DNA from 4 places in the Bradyrhizobium sp. Kon56 genome. Region 3 is predicted to be linked to each of the others. Evidence: predicted binding sites of a transcription regulator. Region 3 holds the regulator's gene; each other region holds the start of a gene.
The links. Region 3 encodes LexA, which represses DNA repair genes until DNA is damaged. Its sites were predicted from a motif close to TGTTCNNNNTGTGTTCNG; they were not measured.
Positions count from the first base shown of each region.

Region 1: the regulator LexA is predicted to act here: its motif matches at 2,259-2,276, upstream of recA (recombinase RecA).
Region 2: the regulator LexA is predicted to act here: its motif matches at 1,294-1,311, upstream of AC0L3B_RS24415 (single-stranded DNA-binding protein).
Region 4: the regulator LexA is predicted to act here: its motif matches at 1,897-1,914, upstream of AC0L3B_RS35650 (ribonuclease T2 family protein).

Region 1 is NZ_JBVVOU010000007.1:62,640-66,817, reverse strand. It holds gene AC0L3B_RS13410 (hypothetical protein) at 4-990, opposite strand; gene recA (recombinase RecA) at 1,096-2,184, opposite strand; gene AC0L3B_RS13400 (hypothetical protein) at 2,443-2,610, shown strand; gene AC0L3B_RS13395 (DUF2798 domain-containing protein) at 3,250-3,507, opposite strand; gene AC0L3B_RS13390 (hypothetical protein) at 3,806-3,994, shown strand.
Region 2 is NZ_JBVVOU010000016.1:166,287-170,464, forward strand. It holds gene AC0L3B_RS24405 (outer membrane protein) at 1-1, opposite strand, end outside; gene AC0L3B_RS24410 (outer membrane protein) at 233-1,015, opposite strand; gene AC0L3B_RS24415 (single-stranded DNA-binding protein) at 1,475-1,972, shown strand; gene gyrA (DNA gyrase subunit A) at 2,343-4,178, shown strand, end outside.
Region 3 is NZ_JBVVOU010000016.1:62,018-66,195, forward strand. It holds gene AC0L3B_RS23900 (ComEC/Rec2 family competence protein) at 1-850, shown strand, start outside; gene AC0L3B_RS23905 (hypothetical protein) at 989-1,423, opposite strand; gene lexA (transcriptional repressor LexA) at 1,932-2,633, opposite strand; gene AC0L3B_RS23915 (molybdopterin molybdotransferase MoeA) at 2,810-4,021, opposite strand.
Region 4 is NZ_JBVVOU010000047.1:16,742-20,919, reverse strand. It holds gene AC0L3B_RS35670 (ATP-binding protein) at 1-153, shown strand, start outside; gene AC0L3B_RS35665 (DUF3617 domain-containing protein) at 323-853, opposite strand; gene AC0L3B_RS35660 (hypothetical protein) at 901-1,194, opposite strand; gene AC0L3B_RS35655 (hypothetical protein) at 1,377-1,841, shown strand; gene AC0L3B_RS35650 (ribonuclease T2 family protein) at 1,961-2,653, shown strand; gene AC0L3B_RS35645 (23S rRNA (adenine(2030)-N(6))-methyltransferase RlmJ) at 2,706-3,566, shown strand; gene AC0L3B_RS35640 (cold-shock protein) at 3,816-4,031, shown strand; gene AC0L3B_RS35635 (outer membrane protein) at 4,103-4,178, opposite strand, start outside.

The DNA of each region.
Region 1 (4,178 bases), on a different contig from region 3:
GCCTCAAGGCTTCGTCAAAACATTACCGTAACGCCACAGCCGATCATTGGTCAGGTGCGTGCCGCCCCACCAGCGGTCGATCGGATTGTGGCGACTGAAATCTTCCTGATGGGCCAGGACGGCCCTGCCGAACTCGGTCAACGACAACCGGCTGCGGAGATAGACCTCGTGCCGAGCTCTTAAATTTTCGCGATCGATCGTGCGCAGTTCGTCGCCCAACCCGGCCACTACGGGCTTGGGGCCGAGCGCGAGCCCCTCGAGCAACGAACCCAACTCAAATTCTCCGAACACATATGTGCGCCGTTGCGAGCGCAGGTGAAACAACGCATTCGTGTTTGCAAACCCTCTGGCAAGGAGCTCCAGAAATCGCATCTCGGTCGCACCGAGACCCGTGAAAGGCGACGGCAGTTCTGCCAAGAGATCGAGCAAGGCCGGGCGCAGCATCAGCAATGCACTGAGATCCTGGTGAAGGAGATCGACGCACGCCTCAGGGGTCATCGCACGGTAGGCCGACCACGCCAACCGGGCAGTCTCGAACTCCTGGGCCCTAACAGGCACGACATGGATGTGCGGCTCGGACGCAGCGAGATCCTCACCGTGTGCTGTCGTCAGCTCGGATGACACAAGTCGAAGTCGAAGCTTTGGCACCAGCGAGGAGCAGGAGCTGAGGTGGTCCAGCAGGCAGACGAGCTGCAATTGATCCCGGGGAGCTGGGTCGAACCAAAGTTCAACGACGTCATATCGCTCGCAGAAGTCTGCCAGGGACAAGTCTTTGCGGTCCTTGATACCCTTGGGCCAGCGGATGCCCCAATCGGACCAATGATCACCCGGCCCGAGATTCGCCGAACGCGCCGCGAAATAGGCTGCGAGCTTCTCGGGTGAGGGCAGCGGTCCCCAACCAAAGTGAAACGAGGATGAGATGACAAGCTCCGCCAACCCCGATCGTGCGAGCTCGCTCCCGGACGAACTGGTCAAGATCAACCGCTTCATCGCGCCCCCCGAGCACGACCGATCCTAAACGAAACAGGCGCCGAAGACGTCGGCAACTCAACGTCCTCAGCGCCCGCTCCTCGCGAAAAACTTTACTGCTGAAGCTTACTCGTCCGCCGGCTCCTCGCCGTCGGCGTCACGCTCGGGGCTGCCGGCGAGAATCTGCTCGGCGATCAGGCCGGAGTTCTGGCGGATCGAGGTCTCGATCTTGGCGGTGATGTCGGGGTTGGCCTTCAGGAACGCTTTCGAATTCTCGCGGCCCTGGCCAAGACGCTGGCTGTCGTAGGAGAACCAGGCGCCGGATTTTTCGACGATGCCGGCTTTGACGCCGAGATCGAGGATCTCGCCCATCTTGGAGACGCCCTCGCCGTACATGATGTCGAACTCGACCTGCTTGAACGGCGGCGCCAGCTTGTTCTTGACGACCTTGACGCGCGTGGTGTTGCCGACCACTTCGTCACGCTCCTTGATCGCGCCGATGCGGCGGATGTCGAGGCGGACGGAAGCATAGAATTTCAGCGCGTTGCCGCCGGTGGTGGTTTCCGGCGAGCCGTACATCACGCCGATCTTCATGCGGATCTGGTTGATGAAGATCACCATCGTATTGGACTTGTTGATGGACGCCGTCAGCTTGCGCAGCGCCTGGCTCATCAGACGCGCCTGCAGACCCGGCAGCGCATCGCCCATCTCGCCCTCGAGCTCGGCCTTCGGCACCAGCGCCGCGACCGAATCGATCACCAGCACGTCGACCGCGCCGGAGCGCACCAGCGTGTCGCAGATTTCCAGCGCCTGCTCGCCGGTGTCCGGCTGGGAGATCAGGAGCTCGTCGATATTGACGCCCAGCTTGCGCGCATAGACCGGGTCGAGCGCGTGCTCGGCGTCGATGAAGGCGCAGATGCCGCCCTTCTTCTGCCCTTCCGCCACCGTGTGCAGCGCCAGCGTGGTCTTGCCCGAGGATTCCGGCCCGTAGATCTCCACGACGCGCCCCTTCGGCAGGCCGCCGATCCCGAGCGCGATATCAAGCCCCAACGAGCCCGAAGAGACCGCCTCGACATCCATCGAACGGTCGTTCTTGCCAAGCTTCATCACCGAGCCCTTGCCGAACTGACGCTCGATCTGGGAGAGCGCGGCGGCGAGAGCTTTACTCTTGTCCATGGAGGATCCTTCGACGATACGCAGGGCAGTGGTGGACATCGGGTCGTGCTCCTTATGACGAGGATTCGCGTGAGGGACAAACGATTGGCGAGGTGGCGCGGCGATAAAAACAATGTACCCTATTTGTTCTAGGTTCGCAATATGTTCTTTTGCGATTTTGGCTGCCTGACGCGCATCAAAGACGGATGCGCTGTGCGCCGTCAGAATTCCGCAATCGTCCGGCACCGAACCTTTCGCGGTCTGCGGCCTTCTCCTGGATAGCTCTTGGACGAGACCGCAACTCTGGGGACTTCAGTCATGACGAACAACACGCATCACGATACGACCCGGCGCACTCCGCTGCTGGAGGCGGCGCGGGAGGAGCTGAGCAAGTTCGAGCGTAAGGAAAACGAGTTCCGCAAGAAAGACCGCGAAGAGCGTGCCGCCGAACTCCGCTTGCCGCTGGACGCGATCAAGGTTCATTAGGCCGCTGGGACTGCGCTGGCGACGGTGCCGGAGCGGCCGCCCGTTGATCTCAGGGAATCGGCACGGGAATCGGGATTCGGATGGCCGTGAAAGGCGAATCTGAGCCGATATGGTATCCAAATACTACCAGTAAGCCATTGATTGGGTGGGGAAATTTGTAGGCACGCTACTGTGCATGGGGTTGTTTTCGCGTTTTTGAAAGGCGCGCACGGGCCTTTCCACCCTCGGAGCCATCTTCCGCACCCAACAGCGCCTACAGCAGAACCAGCAACCCGATGCCGATTACCAGCACGACGAAGCCAGCCGCCGTCGCGGCGGCGAATGACCGCTCTACGTTGTCCATGATGCCACCCCGTTGCCGGCACGCCACGTTTTCCCCTATGGCAGCACCGTCGCCGCGAAATCTCGCCTGCGGTTGTGTCCTGAGTTGTGCGAACGGATGTCGAAATTGGGACCGGTGCGGGGCCAGTCTGCGGCCCCCGCGCTCCGGCTTTTGCTGCCATCATTGCGCCTTGTCAGGCTGTCGTAAGCTGAACCGGCTAGGGTCGCCCGGCTATGGTGTTGCAGCCCAGCACCTCAGCCTCCAATAACCTTCTCCCCGCTTGGTTCTCCCAAGCGGGGGTTTTTTCATTCCGATTTTCATGCCGGCCGGCCGGTTTGCGAACCGCCCTCCTCCTGCGTCAGCCGCAGCGAGAAGGCGCGGATCGCCGGCGCTGCGAGCAGCACGATCGGCAGCATCGCCGCCCATGCGATCAGCCACGACACCATCCAGTGCGCCAGGAAGTCCAGCGCGTTCCCTGCGGGAAAGCTGGCGATGCCCGCGGCGATCAGCGAGGTCAGTCCGGACTGGATGATTCCGAACACGAAATGAGAATAGCGGCGGGGAATGCCCGGCATGACGCGTCCATGTTGCTTAGCCGCATCGGGCCAAGCAAGGCACATGCCGCCGCGTTCCGGAAGGCGCCCTTACCCATTCTCGGAACTCTGTTCTTGGCCGGAGAACCACGGGCATGAGGTCTCGCGCCGACGCGCGCGGCCGACGTCTTTCGAATTTCGATTTCGTATGTTCCGGAGCACGTGCGTTTGCGCGATAGCCGTGAGCGATCCGGGGCTTAACGACAGGTTTGGCTTTCCCTTGGAATATTATGCCGCCCAGTATGTTCTCAGTGATGGAAGTGAATCGTGGGAGATGGCCATGAATCACAGGGGCATCGAGTTCACCGTCGCCAAGACGGCAATTCCCGGCATCTGGCAGTGGCAGTTCCGCATCGGCGAGCAGATCAGGACCGGCAGGACCGAGACCAAGATCGATCTCTTGGCGATCCGACGGGTGCAGCTGCGCATCGATCGGGAGCTGAAGGCGATCGGGCGCAAAACCGCCTGAACGGCCGGGCCGAGATCGTCGGCGGCATGCGCCCCGGCGCGCCGCAGCCGCCATGACTTGAGCGCAGCATGACTTGCGGAGCGCAGCATGGCTTGCAGGGCGCAAGCCGCGCCCATGGGGCTATTCCGTAGCCGCCCGGAATTGATCTGCCGCTGGTTTGGGATTGGACTGCCCGCGATTATGG
Region 2 (4,178 bases), 100 kb from region 3:
TTTTCAACTAATCCCAGTCCCAGTTTCTGATTGTGCCTTCCAAGATAGGGAAGGGCATCGGACTCACTTGCCCAACTGATGCCGTACTTACACCAGTGAAGCCGCAAGTTGTGTCACTCAAAAGCAACAACGGTCGGAAAACGGAACGGTTATTGACCGATTAATATCGGAGGACTGCACAGCAAAAGGCCGGCGCAAGGCCGGCCTTCGAAGTGCGATATGTCCAGCGCGATCAGTACCTTGCGATGGCCGGACCGCCCCAGCGATAGTTCAAGCGGACCAGGCCCATGTCTACGTCCTGGCGAATCCGGTCGCTGCCGAATACCGCACCCGCGGGCGTTGTGAAGCCGATCGTGCGATCGCCAAGGAAGATGTGGTCGTACTCAAAGCCCAGCGACCAGTTCGGGGCGAAGCCGAATTCCAGACCGGCCCCGACCGTGCCACCCCAGCGAGTCTCCCGGGCCGAAGCCAACAGCGCGCCCGCGCCGGGCGTACCCGCAGCAGCGTAGATGTCGTACTTGTCACCGACGACGGCGGCGCCGCCCTTCACGTAAAGCAGCACGTTGTTCCAGGCGTAACCGACCTGACCGGTGATGAGACCGAAAGCGTCGATGCGGGAACGGTTGCGATCACCCGTCACCAAAGCGGTACCAGGGAAGAGGGTGCTCACGTTGTCGCCCCGGAAATCAGCCCAGTTGCCCTGGCCTTCCAGACCGAACACCCAATTGGCGGACTGCCAGCGATAGCCGATCTGGCCGCCGACGGTGCCCCCTGTTGCATTGTGACAGCCTTCGCCGACGAGAACGCCGGTCGCGGGCGTGACGAAGTCCCAGCACTTGTGGCTGGAGCCACCGCCGCCGTTGATGCCGATGTAGAAGCCGCTCCAGTCGTAGATGGCGGCAACCGCCGGCGGCGGGGCTTTGGTGTAGGGACGCGCGGCCATGTCCGCCGCGCTTGCGGGAGCCGACAAGCCCATCGCCACTGCACCGATTGTACAAATAAGAAGCTTATTCATTGCCAGTCTCCCCAGGTTTCGTCCGCTTCTTATGTCCCCGAAGCGGCTGATCAGGCGCGAGGGCCCATATGAACTAAGTCCGAGGCAACCGTAGCTCTACGGAGCGGCAGAGTCCGTCTCCCAAATGCAACAATACCGGGGCAGTGCGAGTACCCATAACTTGCTGAATGTTAAGTTCTTTCTTCCATTTTTGGGAACCTACAAAGGTTCCAATCGACGTGTGCCTTTCCGCAACACATTTGGCCGATCGATCCCACGCCTTCAGATCTGTCTTCGCCAAGAACAAATCTGGAACGAACCGGAGGTCGATGCTATATGTGGGGATAACCGGAAGGGTGACGGCCTGATCGTCGTCCGCAAGTGTTCGGCGAGCGTATAGGGTCGCCTCAACAGGCACGGCGGAACGCGGGAGCGGACCGGCCTTCTTGAATTCAGTGGCATTCGGAGCGGAGAGCGGAGATGGCGGGAAGCGTCAACAAGGTCATTCTGGTTGGAAATCTCGGCAAGGATCCTGAAATCCGCCGCACCCAGGACGGGCGGCCGATCGCCAATCTGAGCGTCGCGACCTCGGAGACGTGGCGCGACAAGGCGACTGGCGAGCGCAAGGAAAAGACCGAGTGGCACCGCGTCGTGATCTTTAATGAAGGGCTCTGCAAGGTCGCCGAACAGTATCTGAAGAAGGGCGCCAAGATTTACGTCGAGGGTGCGCTCCAGACCCGCAAATGGACCGACCAGAGCGGTGTCGAAAAGTACTCGACCGAAGTCGTGCTGCAGGGGTTCAACTCGACCTTGACGATGCTGGACGGTCGTAGCGGCGGTGGCGGAGGCGGCAGCTTCGGCGACGAGCCGGGCGGCGATTTCGGCTCCTCCGGTCCGGTCAGCAGCGCGCCGCGGCGCCCTGTTGCCGCCGGCGGCGGTGGCCGCAACAGCGACATGGACGACGATATCCCGTTCTGAGCGATTCCGCTCCAAGAACGCGGCGCCTGATGCGGACGCCCGGCCGGATGGGCGGCGCTTCTCATCTCATGTCAGAACATCCCACTAATCGACAGGACGGGCTCGGCATTTCCGGGCCCGCTTCATGTTTGGGGTGAGCTCGGATTGCGGCTTGGCAAACGCGCCGACGCGGCAAGCTCACCGCGCGGTTTTCCACGCGTGAGCGGCGATTTTGCAAGGCCGATGCGAGTGCTGTCCGAGACACCGCTCGCAAGGGCTTAAGTTGTTGGAAAAATAGGCGGAAAAAGCGCTTCCCAGAACGCCGCGAGGGTGGTTATCAGAGGCTCGATGCGCTATATGATTCCCAGATAAAACCTCACCGGATTTCCCCTTGGCTGACGACGACGACAAGCCCGGCGACCAGCCGGCGCAACCCTCGGATATTCGCCCCGTCTCCATCTTCGAGGAGATGAAGAAGTCCTATCTCGACTACGCCATGAGCGTGATCGTGGCGCGGGCGCTGCCTGACGCCCGCGATGGCCTGAAGCCGGTGCATCGCCGCATCCTGTACTCGATGAACGAGCAGGGGCACACGCCGGACAAGAAGTACGTCAAGTCCGCCCGCGTGGTCGGTGACGTCATCGGTAAATATCATCCGCATGGCGACCAGTCGATCTACGACGCCATGGTCCGGATGGCGCAGGACTTCTCCATGCGCGTGCCGCTGATCGACGGCCAGGGCAATTTCGGCTCGGTCGACGGCGATCCCCCGGCTGCCTATCGTTATACCGAAGCCCGATTGACGAAGGCGGCGCTGGCTCTGCTGGCCGACATCGACAAGGACACGGTCGACTTCCAGCCGAACTACGACAACAACGAGACCGAACCGTCGGTCTTGCCAGCCAAGTTCCCGAACCTTCTCGTCAACGGCGCCGGCGGCATCGCGGTCGGCATGGCGACCAACATCCCGCCGCACAATCTCGGCGAGGTCATCGACGCCTGCGTCGCGCTGATCGACAACCCCGCGCTCACCATCGACGAGCTCATCAACATCGTGCCGGGACCCGACTTCCCGACCGGCGGCGTCATCCTCGGACGGCAGGGCATCCGCGCCGCCTATCACCTCGGCCGCGGCTCGGTCATGATGCGCGGCAAGGTCGCGATCGAGACCATCCGCAAGGAGCGCGAGGCGATCATCATCACCGAGATTCCCTACCAGGTGAACAAGGCGACGATGGTCGAGCGCATCGCCGAGTTGGTCAAGGAAAAGAAGATCGAGGGCATCGGCGACCTGCGCGATGAATCCGATCGCGACGGCTACCGCGTCGTCATCGAATTGAAGCGCGACGCCGTGCCGGATGTGGTGCTCAATCAGCTCTATAGGTTCACGCCGCTGCAGACGAGCTTCGGCGTCAACATGGTGGCGCTCGACAGCGGCCGTCCACGGGTCATGCACCTGAAGGACCTGCTGGCGATCTTCGTCGACTTCCGCGAGCGGGTCGTCACGCGGCGCACCAAGTTCCTGCTCGCCAAGGCCCGAGATCGCGCCCATGTTTTGGTCGGTCTCGCCATCGCAGTCGCCAATATCGACGAGATGATCCGCGTCATCCGGACCTCGCCCGACCCGACCACCGCCCGCGACACCCTGATGTCGCGCGACTGGCCGGCCCGGGACGTCGAGGACATGCTGACGCTGATCGACGATCCGCGCCACCGCATCAGCGAGAACGGCACGATCCGGCTGTCGATGGAGCAGGCGAGGGCCATTCTCGATCTGCGCCTGCAACGCCTCACCGCACTCGGCCGCGACGAAATCCGCGAGGAGCTCGACAAGCTCGCCGGCGAGATCGCCGACTATCTTGACATCCTGCGCTCGCGCGACCGCGTGCTGGGCATCATCAAGTCCGAGCTCGCCGAAGTGAAGGCCGAGTTCGCAACCCCGCGCCGCACCGTCATCATCGAGCAGGAAGGTGAGGTCGAGGACGAGGACCTGATCCAGCGCGAGGACATGGTCGTCACCGTCTCGCACGCCGGCTACGTCAAGCGCGTGCCGCTGTCGGCCTACCGGGCCCAGCGCCGCGGCGGCAAGGGCCGCGCCGGCATGCAGACCCGCGATGAGGATTTTGTCAGCCGGCTGTTCGTGGCGTCCACGCATACTCCGATGCTGTTCTTCTCCTCGCGCGGACAGGTCTACAAGATCAAAGTCTGGCGCCTGCCGATGGCCGCG
Region 3 (4,178 bases):
CGCCAATCTCGGCGCGATGCCGGTGGTCTCTGCGCTGGTGATGCCGGCGGGGCTGTTGGGGCTGCTTGCTGCGCCGTTCGGGCTGGACAGCGTGTTCTGGTGGCTGATGGGGATTGGCATCGAGTGGATGGTCGCGGTCTCGCGCTGGGTCGCGGCCTTGCCGGGCGCGGTGGGCCGCATCCCGGCGTTCGGGATCGCGCCGCTGATCGCGGCGAGCCTGGGAATCATTGTGCTCGGCTTGTTGCGCACGCCGCTGCGCTGGTCCGGCGCCCTGGTGCTGCTGGCAGCGATCCTCTGGGGACTGTCGGCGCGGCAGCCCGACATCCTGATTGCCGGGGATGGCGCCAGCGTCGCGGTGCGGGGCAGGGACGGATATCTGCACCTGATCAGGACGAACAAGGACAGCTTTCTGCTCAAGGAATGGCTCGCTGCCGACGCCGATCCGCGCGATGCGGGCAGAGCCTCGCTTGCCGATGGCGTGTCCTGCGACGAATCCGGCTGCGTGACGCCACTGGCCGACGGGAGGCTGGTCGCGCTGGCACTGCGCGTCGACGCTCTCGCGGACGATTGCAGTCGGGCCGCGCTGGTGGTGACGACTCGTCCCGCACCGCCTGATTGCGCGGCGATGGTGGTCGATCGGCAGCGGCTCGCCAGCCAGAGCGCGCTGGCGCTGACGCAGCGTGGTGACGGTTTTGTGGTTCAGGCAGTGAGGGCGAGAGGCACGAGCCGCCCCTGGTTGCCGGCCGGCGCCGGCGAGGGTGATTTCGACGGCAGCCTCGCGCCAAAGTCGACCGCGCCTCGCATCAAGGACGCAACGCCGGCGGACACCGACCTGCAAGCCGTCGATTGATCTGATGGTGCGGAGCAACGCAGTGGTTCGGTGCGTCCGTTCGGATTAGCGGGGTGCAAACCACACCATCTCGCCGGCCACGGCCGGCGATGGCGATTTAATCCTGACCTCCGACTTCGTAGCCGGAGGGCGGCTCTGTCAGCCGATCGGCAGGTGCGTGACGGTCGGCTGCCTGTCGGCGGTGATCTGCGCCTTGTGCTCGCGCTCGGTGACCGACTGAGTCACCGGCAGTTGCAGCACCGTCGCGCGCTGGCCTTCGACGAGCTGCGTCACCAGCACGTATTTGCCGTCGGGGAATTCGATCGCATCATGATGGCGGTCGGGAACGTGCGGATCGATCTTGCCGAACTTGCCCACGCGGGAATTGATGGTGCGCGTCCAGATCCAGCGATTGTCGTAGCGGACGTCGTCGGCGAAGGCGAGCTCCGTCCCCGGCAGCAGGCAGACGGCAACAGACGGATCGGCTGCAGAGGCGAAGCCGCGCGTCGAGGTGCCGCGGAAGCTTGTCGTGACGATCGTCTCGCCGACTTCGGCGGGGCGCGACGCGACGGCATGTAGGCTGTAGTCACACATCGGGTGCTCCTCATGCTGGGATAGCAACCCGCGTCTCTTATCGAGGCGCAGGCCTCTATCAGAGTGGAAGCACGAACGCTCTGCTTGGTTGTGGGCAAATCTGCGGCTGGCTTCCGCAAGCCGCGATCACATTATCTTTCCCGAATTCAATAGGAACAAAGCTCGCCGCGATGCATTCGGGAGGCGCGTACGCGAACATTGCCAACTTGGCTGCAACGGCCGAACTTGACCGCTGGTCGCTGTTTCCTCGAACAACCGAGCCGCGAAGCGGTGCTGCTTGAAGCGGTGCTGCTTGAAGCGGTGCTGCTTCGTCGGCGTGGCGAGGAGCCAGCGTTGGAGGAGGGGCCGGATAGTCTGTGCAGAACCAGAAAGGCTATCCAGCCGGAGCGGACGATGATCCGCTCCAATCTCTGACCGGCGATGCCGATCGGAAGCGCGCGAGGCGCCAAGCACCTCCGGCATGAAGTGCTTCCGATATGAAGTACTGCCGATAGAAAGACTCCCGGTATCAGTACTTCCGGTAAAGCCCGATCAGCTTGCCCTGAATCTTCACCCGGTTGGGCGGCAGGATGCGGACCTCATAGGCCGCGTTGGCGGGCTCGAGCGCGATCGAGGCGCCGCGACGGCGGAAGCGCTTCAGCGTCGCTTCCTCGTCGTCGATCAGCGCCACCACGATGTCGCCGGTATCGGCGCTCTCGTTGCGCTGGATCAGGGCCATGTCGCCGTCGAGAATGCCGGCTTCGACCATCGAGTCGCCGCGCACTTCCAGCGCGTAATGCTCGCCCGAGCCGAGCATGTCAGGCGGTACGCTGATAGTATGGCTGCGGGTCTGCAACGCCTCGATCGGCGTGCCGGCCGCGATGCGGCCCATCACCGGCACCGCGACGGGACGTTCGCCCTCGTCAGCGGGCAGGCTCGCGCTCGCACGCACCTTGCCGAGATTGCCCTCGATGACGCTCGGCGTGAAGCCGCGGCGGCTGCCAGCGGCTGCCTGGAGCTCCGGCAGCTTGATGACTTCAATCGCACGGGCGCGGTTGGGCAGGCGTCGGATGAAGCCACGCTCCTCGAGCGCCGTGATCAGGCGATGGATGCCCGACTTCGAGCGCAGATCGAGCGCATCCTTCATCTCGTCGAAGGAGGGCGGCACGCCGCTTTCCTTCAGACGTTCACTGATGAACCGCAGAAGCTCGTATTGTTTGCGCGTTAACATCTCGACCAAAGTCCCCCGGTTGATGTCGTCCGATTCCGAGACGCTGAATTCGGCCATAAGCCGCTGCATGCTCGAAACAAATCATGAACAGACACTATATGTTCGATACATGTTCCGCAACTGCTTAATTTACCGTGAACAGAGCAAAGTGCGCGGAACGCGCGTTGCGGGGGCGCTCAGACGGGGAGCCGCAACACTTCGCAAGCCGTGCCTGCTTCGGCCTTCGGCGCGAATGGTGCGCGGACGAGAAGTACCTGTGCTGCAGCGAGATTCGCAAGCAGCGAAGAGTCCTGATGATTGACGGGAACAACGACGCGTGTGCCATCGTCACGCTCCTCAAGATGCGCGCGCAGATAGTCCTCGCGCTGGTCGTTGGCGCCGACGTCGCGGCCGAGCACGGCGCGTTCACGGCGATGGTGAATCACTGAACGGCCCGACAGGGCGCGAATCAGCGGCACCATGAACAGGAAAGCGCACACGTAGGACGATACGGGATTGCCCGGCAGGCCGATCACACCCATTGCGCCGAGTCGCCCGTGCATCATTGGCTTGCCTGGCCGCATCGCGATCTTCCAGAACGCCATCGCGATGCCTTCGTCCCGCAGTGCCTGCTGGACCAGATCGTGGTCGCCGACCGATGCGCCGCCGGTCGTGATCAGGACGTCGGCGCCGCTCTCGCGGGCGCGGCGGATGCCGGCGGTGGTCGCCTCCAGCGTGTCGGCGGCAATACCGAGGTCGATGGTCTCGGCGCCCTCGCTGCGGGCGAGCGCGTGCAGGGCGTAGCCGTTGGAATAGACGATCTGGCCGTGGCCGGGCGTGGTGCCCGGCATCACCAGCTCGTCGCCGGTGGCGAGAATCGCGACTTTCGGACGCCTGACAACGGCAAGGTGCGGATGATTCATCCCGGCGGCGAGCGCGAGGTCTCGCTCGGTCAAACGGCTTCCCTTGCGCAGGAGCACGTCGCCCTCGCGGAAATCGACGCCGGCGGGGCGGATGTGCCGGCCGGCGATTGCGGCTTCCTTGATCGTGATCCGCTTGCCGGCGGCGACCGTGTCCTCCTGGATCACGACGGCGTCCGCGCCAAAGGGAACGACGCCGCCGGTGAAGATCCGCACGGCCTCGCCGGCTCCGACCGTTCCCTCGAACGGTCGGCCCGCTGCGACTTCGCCGATGACGGTGAGCTCCGAATCGATCGTCGCGGCGTCGGCCGCGCGCACCGCGTAGCCGTCCATCGCCGACATCGCTTGCGGCGGCTGCGTGCGCCGCGCCACGACGTCACGCGCGAGCACGCGATGGTAGGCCTCGTCGAGGGAAATCATTTCTTCCGGCAGCGGCTCTGCACCCGCCAGCACCGCGGCAAGCGCGTCAGAAACCGGCATCAAGGCCACGGCGAAAACTCCTGCTCGGCACGTTCGGGCGAATGTTCCGCACGTCTTCTAGCCGAGCGCAGGCGCAGAGGCAAAAGCGGCTGAGCAGGCACAGTCATCCCGCCCCTTCACATTGTTCCGGAAGGCAGGATCAAGCGCGTCGCGGCATGATCCGAAG
Region 4 (4,178 bases), on a different contig from region 3:
CTGCGGCTCGACAACGCCCGCAACCAGGACGAAGGCGGCACAGGTCTTGGCCTCGCGATCGCCCGCGACATCGCCCGCTCGCACGGCGGCGACATCACGCTTGGCGACAGTCCGATGGGCGGATTAAGGGCGAGCGTGCGGATACCGGTGTAGCTGCCTCTTCCCTTCTCCCCCTGTGGGAGAAGGTGGCGCGAAGCGCCGGATGAGGGGTCTCTCTCCGCGAATTCAAAGCGAAAAGAGTCACACGCGGAGACAAACCCCTCACCCGTCTCGCCGCTGCGCGGCGAGCCACCCTCTCCCACAAGGGGAGAGGGGAAGAGCCCTACTTCGGCAGCAGCGCCTTCAGCTTGTCCATGTCACGCACGTTCATCTTGAAGCCGCCGGGCATCACGATGTCGCCGGGCTTCTGGTCCGGCTTGCAGGCTCCCAGCCATTTCGCTTCGAGCTGCACGGTCGTGTCGCGGCCTGCCGCGCCGGCGGCGCCGCCTTGCGCGTGCGACGACGTCTTCACCGTATAGGCCGAATTGAAATCGCCGGTGATCTCAGCATGCGAAGTCGTGCTGATGCCGGCGACATTGCACTCGGAATCGCTGACATAGCCGGTCGCGGTCTTCTTGATGTCCTGCTTGGCGCAGATCTGCTTGGCCATCGGCGAGACGTTGTTGTTCATTTCCTTGTCGACGGTCTCGTCGGTGCAGTGCTGCATGGTCATCTCGGGCACCGGCGTGCCGGTCCGGACCATCTTCAATTCCCACAGCCCCGCCTTACGTACCGGCAGGTCGTCAGCGTGGGCGCTTGCTGCCGACAAGACGAGGCAAAGGGCGGAGCCGAGCAAAGCGAGTTTGCGCGTCATGTCGGAAGCTCCCGGCTGAGAGATTGCGGCGCTCTGAAAGAAGCGCCTCAGTAGAGCGTGCGGATCGGCTGGTCGGCCGCGCCATAGGGCACCCAGCGGCAGGAGAACGAGATGTAGCCGCCCTCATAAGCCTGCATCGCCAGGAATTTGGCGACCTTGCCGTAGCGCGCGCAGTGATCGACCGCGACCTGCCGCGCATCGACCTGGGTTGCCATCGAATAGGCGATGATGCCGCCGGTGTCGTTGCCCTTGAACGGAGGCACCGGAAGCAGATCGGCATGCGCCGACTGGCTCGCCATCATACCCAAGGCAAGTAGGCCCGCGGCCGCAATGATTCGCATTCCCGTCACTCCGATTGGTTGGCGGCAGTTTACGGTGTCGGCGCGGCGGTGGAAAGAACGGATGGCCGGTCCAACGCAGCATTGCGGTCAACTCGTCGGCAAGTGTTGCCGCGCTGCACTTGACCTCCCCCGGCCTTCACGGCACCGTCCGACCCTTGCAGATCATGCTGTCTGGATCATCCATGCGCGCCTCGACCTTCCTGAAATCGCTCCGCTTTGCCGCCGTGCTCGGCCTCCTGTTCGGGGCGCTGTCGCTCGGCGAGGCCAGGGCCGCCAATCCGCTGGAGCTGAATTTCTGGCTGAGCGGGCCGCGCTATGACGGCAACGTCTCCGAGTGCGACAGGGCGCTGCCGACGATCGCGACCCAGTTCTGGGAGAAAGAAAGCGCGTTCTGGAATTCTTCGTTGAAGATCACCGGCTTCGCCGCAGTTCACGAGACCGCGTTCCGGCCTTGGGCATCCGACAACATCCCGCGCCGCTATTGCACCGGCGAGGCCATGCTCACGGACGGCAAGATGCGCAAGGTGCATTTCTCGATCGTGGAGGATGGCGGCTTCGCCGGCTACGGCCAAGGCGTCGAATGGTGCGTGGTCGGGCTCGACCGCAACTGGGCCTACAACCCGGCCTGCCGCGCCGCCAAACAGTAATTGAAACGTTCTGATCCGGACCGATCAGGCGGCCGAACGACGGTCGCCCGCATTTTGTTCTTGAAATGTTCTTATCGCCTGCTAGGCTTGCCTGCACAGTCTAGTTGAGGGGCGTCGCCATGTTTCATTCCAGATTGCATTCGTTCTCCCGCCTGATGATCTCGCTGACGCTTGCGGCCGGGCTGGCTGCGCTGGCCGATGGCGCAAAGGCCCAGGACAAGCGGCAGAACACGCCCGGCGAATTCGATTTTTATGTGCTGTCACTGTCTTGGTCGCCCTCTTTCTGCGAGGAGGCGGCGGAGCGCGGCGGCCGCTCGCAGACCCAGTGCAGCGGACGGCCCTACGCTTTCGTGGTGCATGGTTTGTGGCCGCAATATGAGAGCGGATTTCCGGAATATTGCCAGCGGCCCTCGCCGCGGCTGAACCGCAGCATCGTCTCCTCCATGCTCGATCTGATGCCGGCGCCGGGGCTGATCTTCAATGAGTGGGACAAGCACGGCACCTGCTCGGGGCTCGCTGACCGCAGCTATTTCGAGACGATCCGCAAGGCGCGCGCCGCGATCAAGATTCCAGCCGAATATCTCGATCTATCGCAGGCCAAGACCGTGGCGCCGGCGGAGGTGGAGGAAGCCTTCATCAAGGCCAATCCGGGCCTCAGCAATGCCGCCGTCTCGATCACCTGCAACCGGACGCGGCTATCGGAAGTCCGCATCTGCCTCAGCAAGGACCTGCAATTCCGCGCCTGCGAGGAGATCGACCGCCGCGCCTGCCGCCGCGACCAGGTGACGATGCCGCCGATCCGGGGTGGCTAGCCCAGGCGTCGTGCCTCTTTGCTCGGGCCGTCACGTGGCGTAGTGCTCTTGCATGAATTACCGCCACGCCTTCCATGCCGGCAACTTCGCCGATGTCATCAAGCACATCGTGCTGACGCGCATCATCACCTATCTCCAGGACAAGCCGGGTGCGTTCCGCGTCATCGACACCCATGCCGGCGCTGGCCTCTACGATCTCGAAAGCGACGAAGCGCGCCGGGGCGGCGAGTGGCTGACGGGCATTGCGCGGCTGATGCAGGCGCGGTTGTCGAACGACGCCATGGCGCTGACCAAGCCCTATCTCGACATCGTCCGCGCCTTCAATCCGAAGGGCGAGCTCAAGGCCTATCCGGGCTCGCCGCTGATCGCACGCGGCCTGCTGAGGCCGCAGGACCGCCTCTTGCTCTGCGAGCTCGAGCCGAAGGCGCGCAAGGCGCTGATCGGCGTACTGCGCCGCGACGAACAGGCCCGCGTGGTCGACCTCGACGGCTGGATGGCGCTGCCGGCTTTCGTGCCGCCGAAGGAACGGCGTGGGCTCGTTCTGATCGACCCGCCCTTCGAGGCAAAGGACGAGTTCGAAAAGCTCGCAGAGGCCTTCTCGGCGGCTTTCGCGAAATGGCCGACCGGTATCTATGTAATCTGGTATCCCGCCAAGAGCCGACGCGCCACCGACACGCTGGTGCAATCAGTGGCGCGGCTCGCAGCCGCAGCAAAGCCGCCGGGAAAATGCCTGCGCCTCGAATTCAGCGTGGCGCCGCAAGCCGACGGCGCAGCCCTCACCTCCAGCGGGCTCTTGATCGTCAATCCACCTTACACGCTGCACGGCGAACTCAAGACGATCCTGCCGGAGCTGGAAATGCCGCTCGGCCAGGGTGGCGCTGCCAGATTCCGATTAGAGGTGCCGAGACCGTAACACTCCGGCATTCTTGGGAAAAATATGCAGGAGCGGTAGTCAATCTGCAGAGAACCGTATTATGCTGTTGCGGTGACTGGCTTTACGTTCCGCTTCCGCGAATGGTTGCGGCGGAGTGAAGGCCTAAGAAAGATCCAGTCGGACCGAATGGTCTGCCGAAGGATGGCCAGCTCCCGGGCTTCGTAAGGCCGGTCATGTCGTGACGCGCGTCTGCGTCACGACGGAGGAGCAATGAGGGGGAGTTTCCCGATGGCCATGACGGGAACGGTCAAGTTTTTCAACGGTGAGCGCGGCTACGGATTCATCAAACCGGACGACGGGGGCCGCGATGTCTTCGTACATATTACTGCTGTGGAGCGGGCCGGACTGAAGGACCTTGCCGAAGGACAGCGTATTACTTTCGAAGTCGAACCGGACAAGAAGGGCAAGGGGCCGAAGGCGGTCGATTTGGTCATCCTTCCCTAGCGAGCCAAGCGTCAAAAAAATCCCGGCCGCAAGCGGCCGGGAGGTTGGTCCGGTATTTTCTTCTTTAGCTATCAGAAGTGATAGTTCACGCCTGCGCGCACAACGCTGGCGCTATAGCCGTTTGACACGCCCGTAATCGCGAACTGA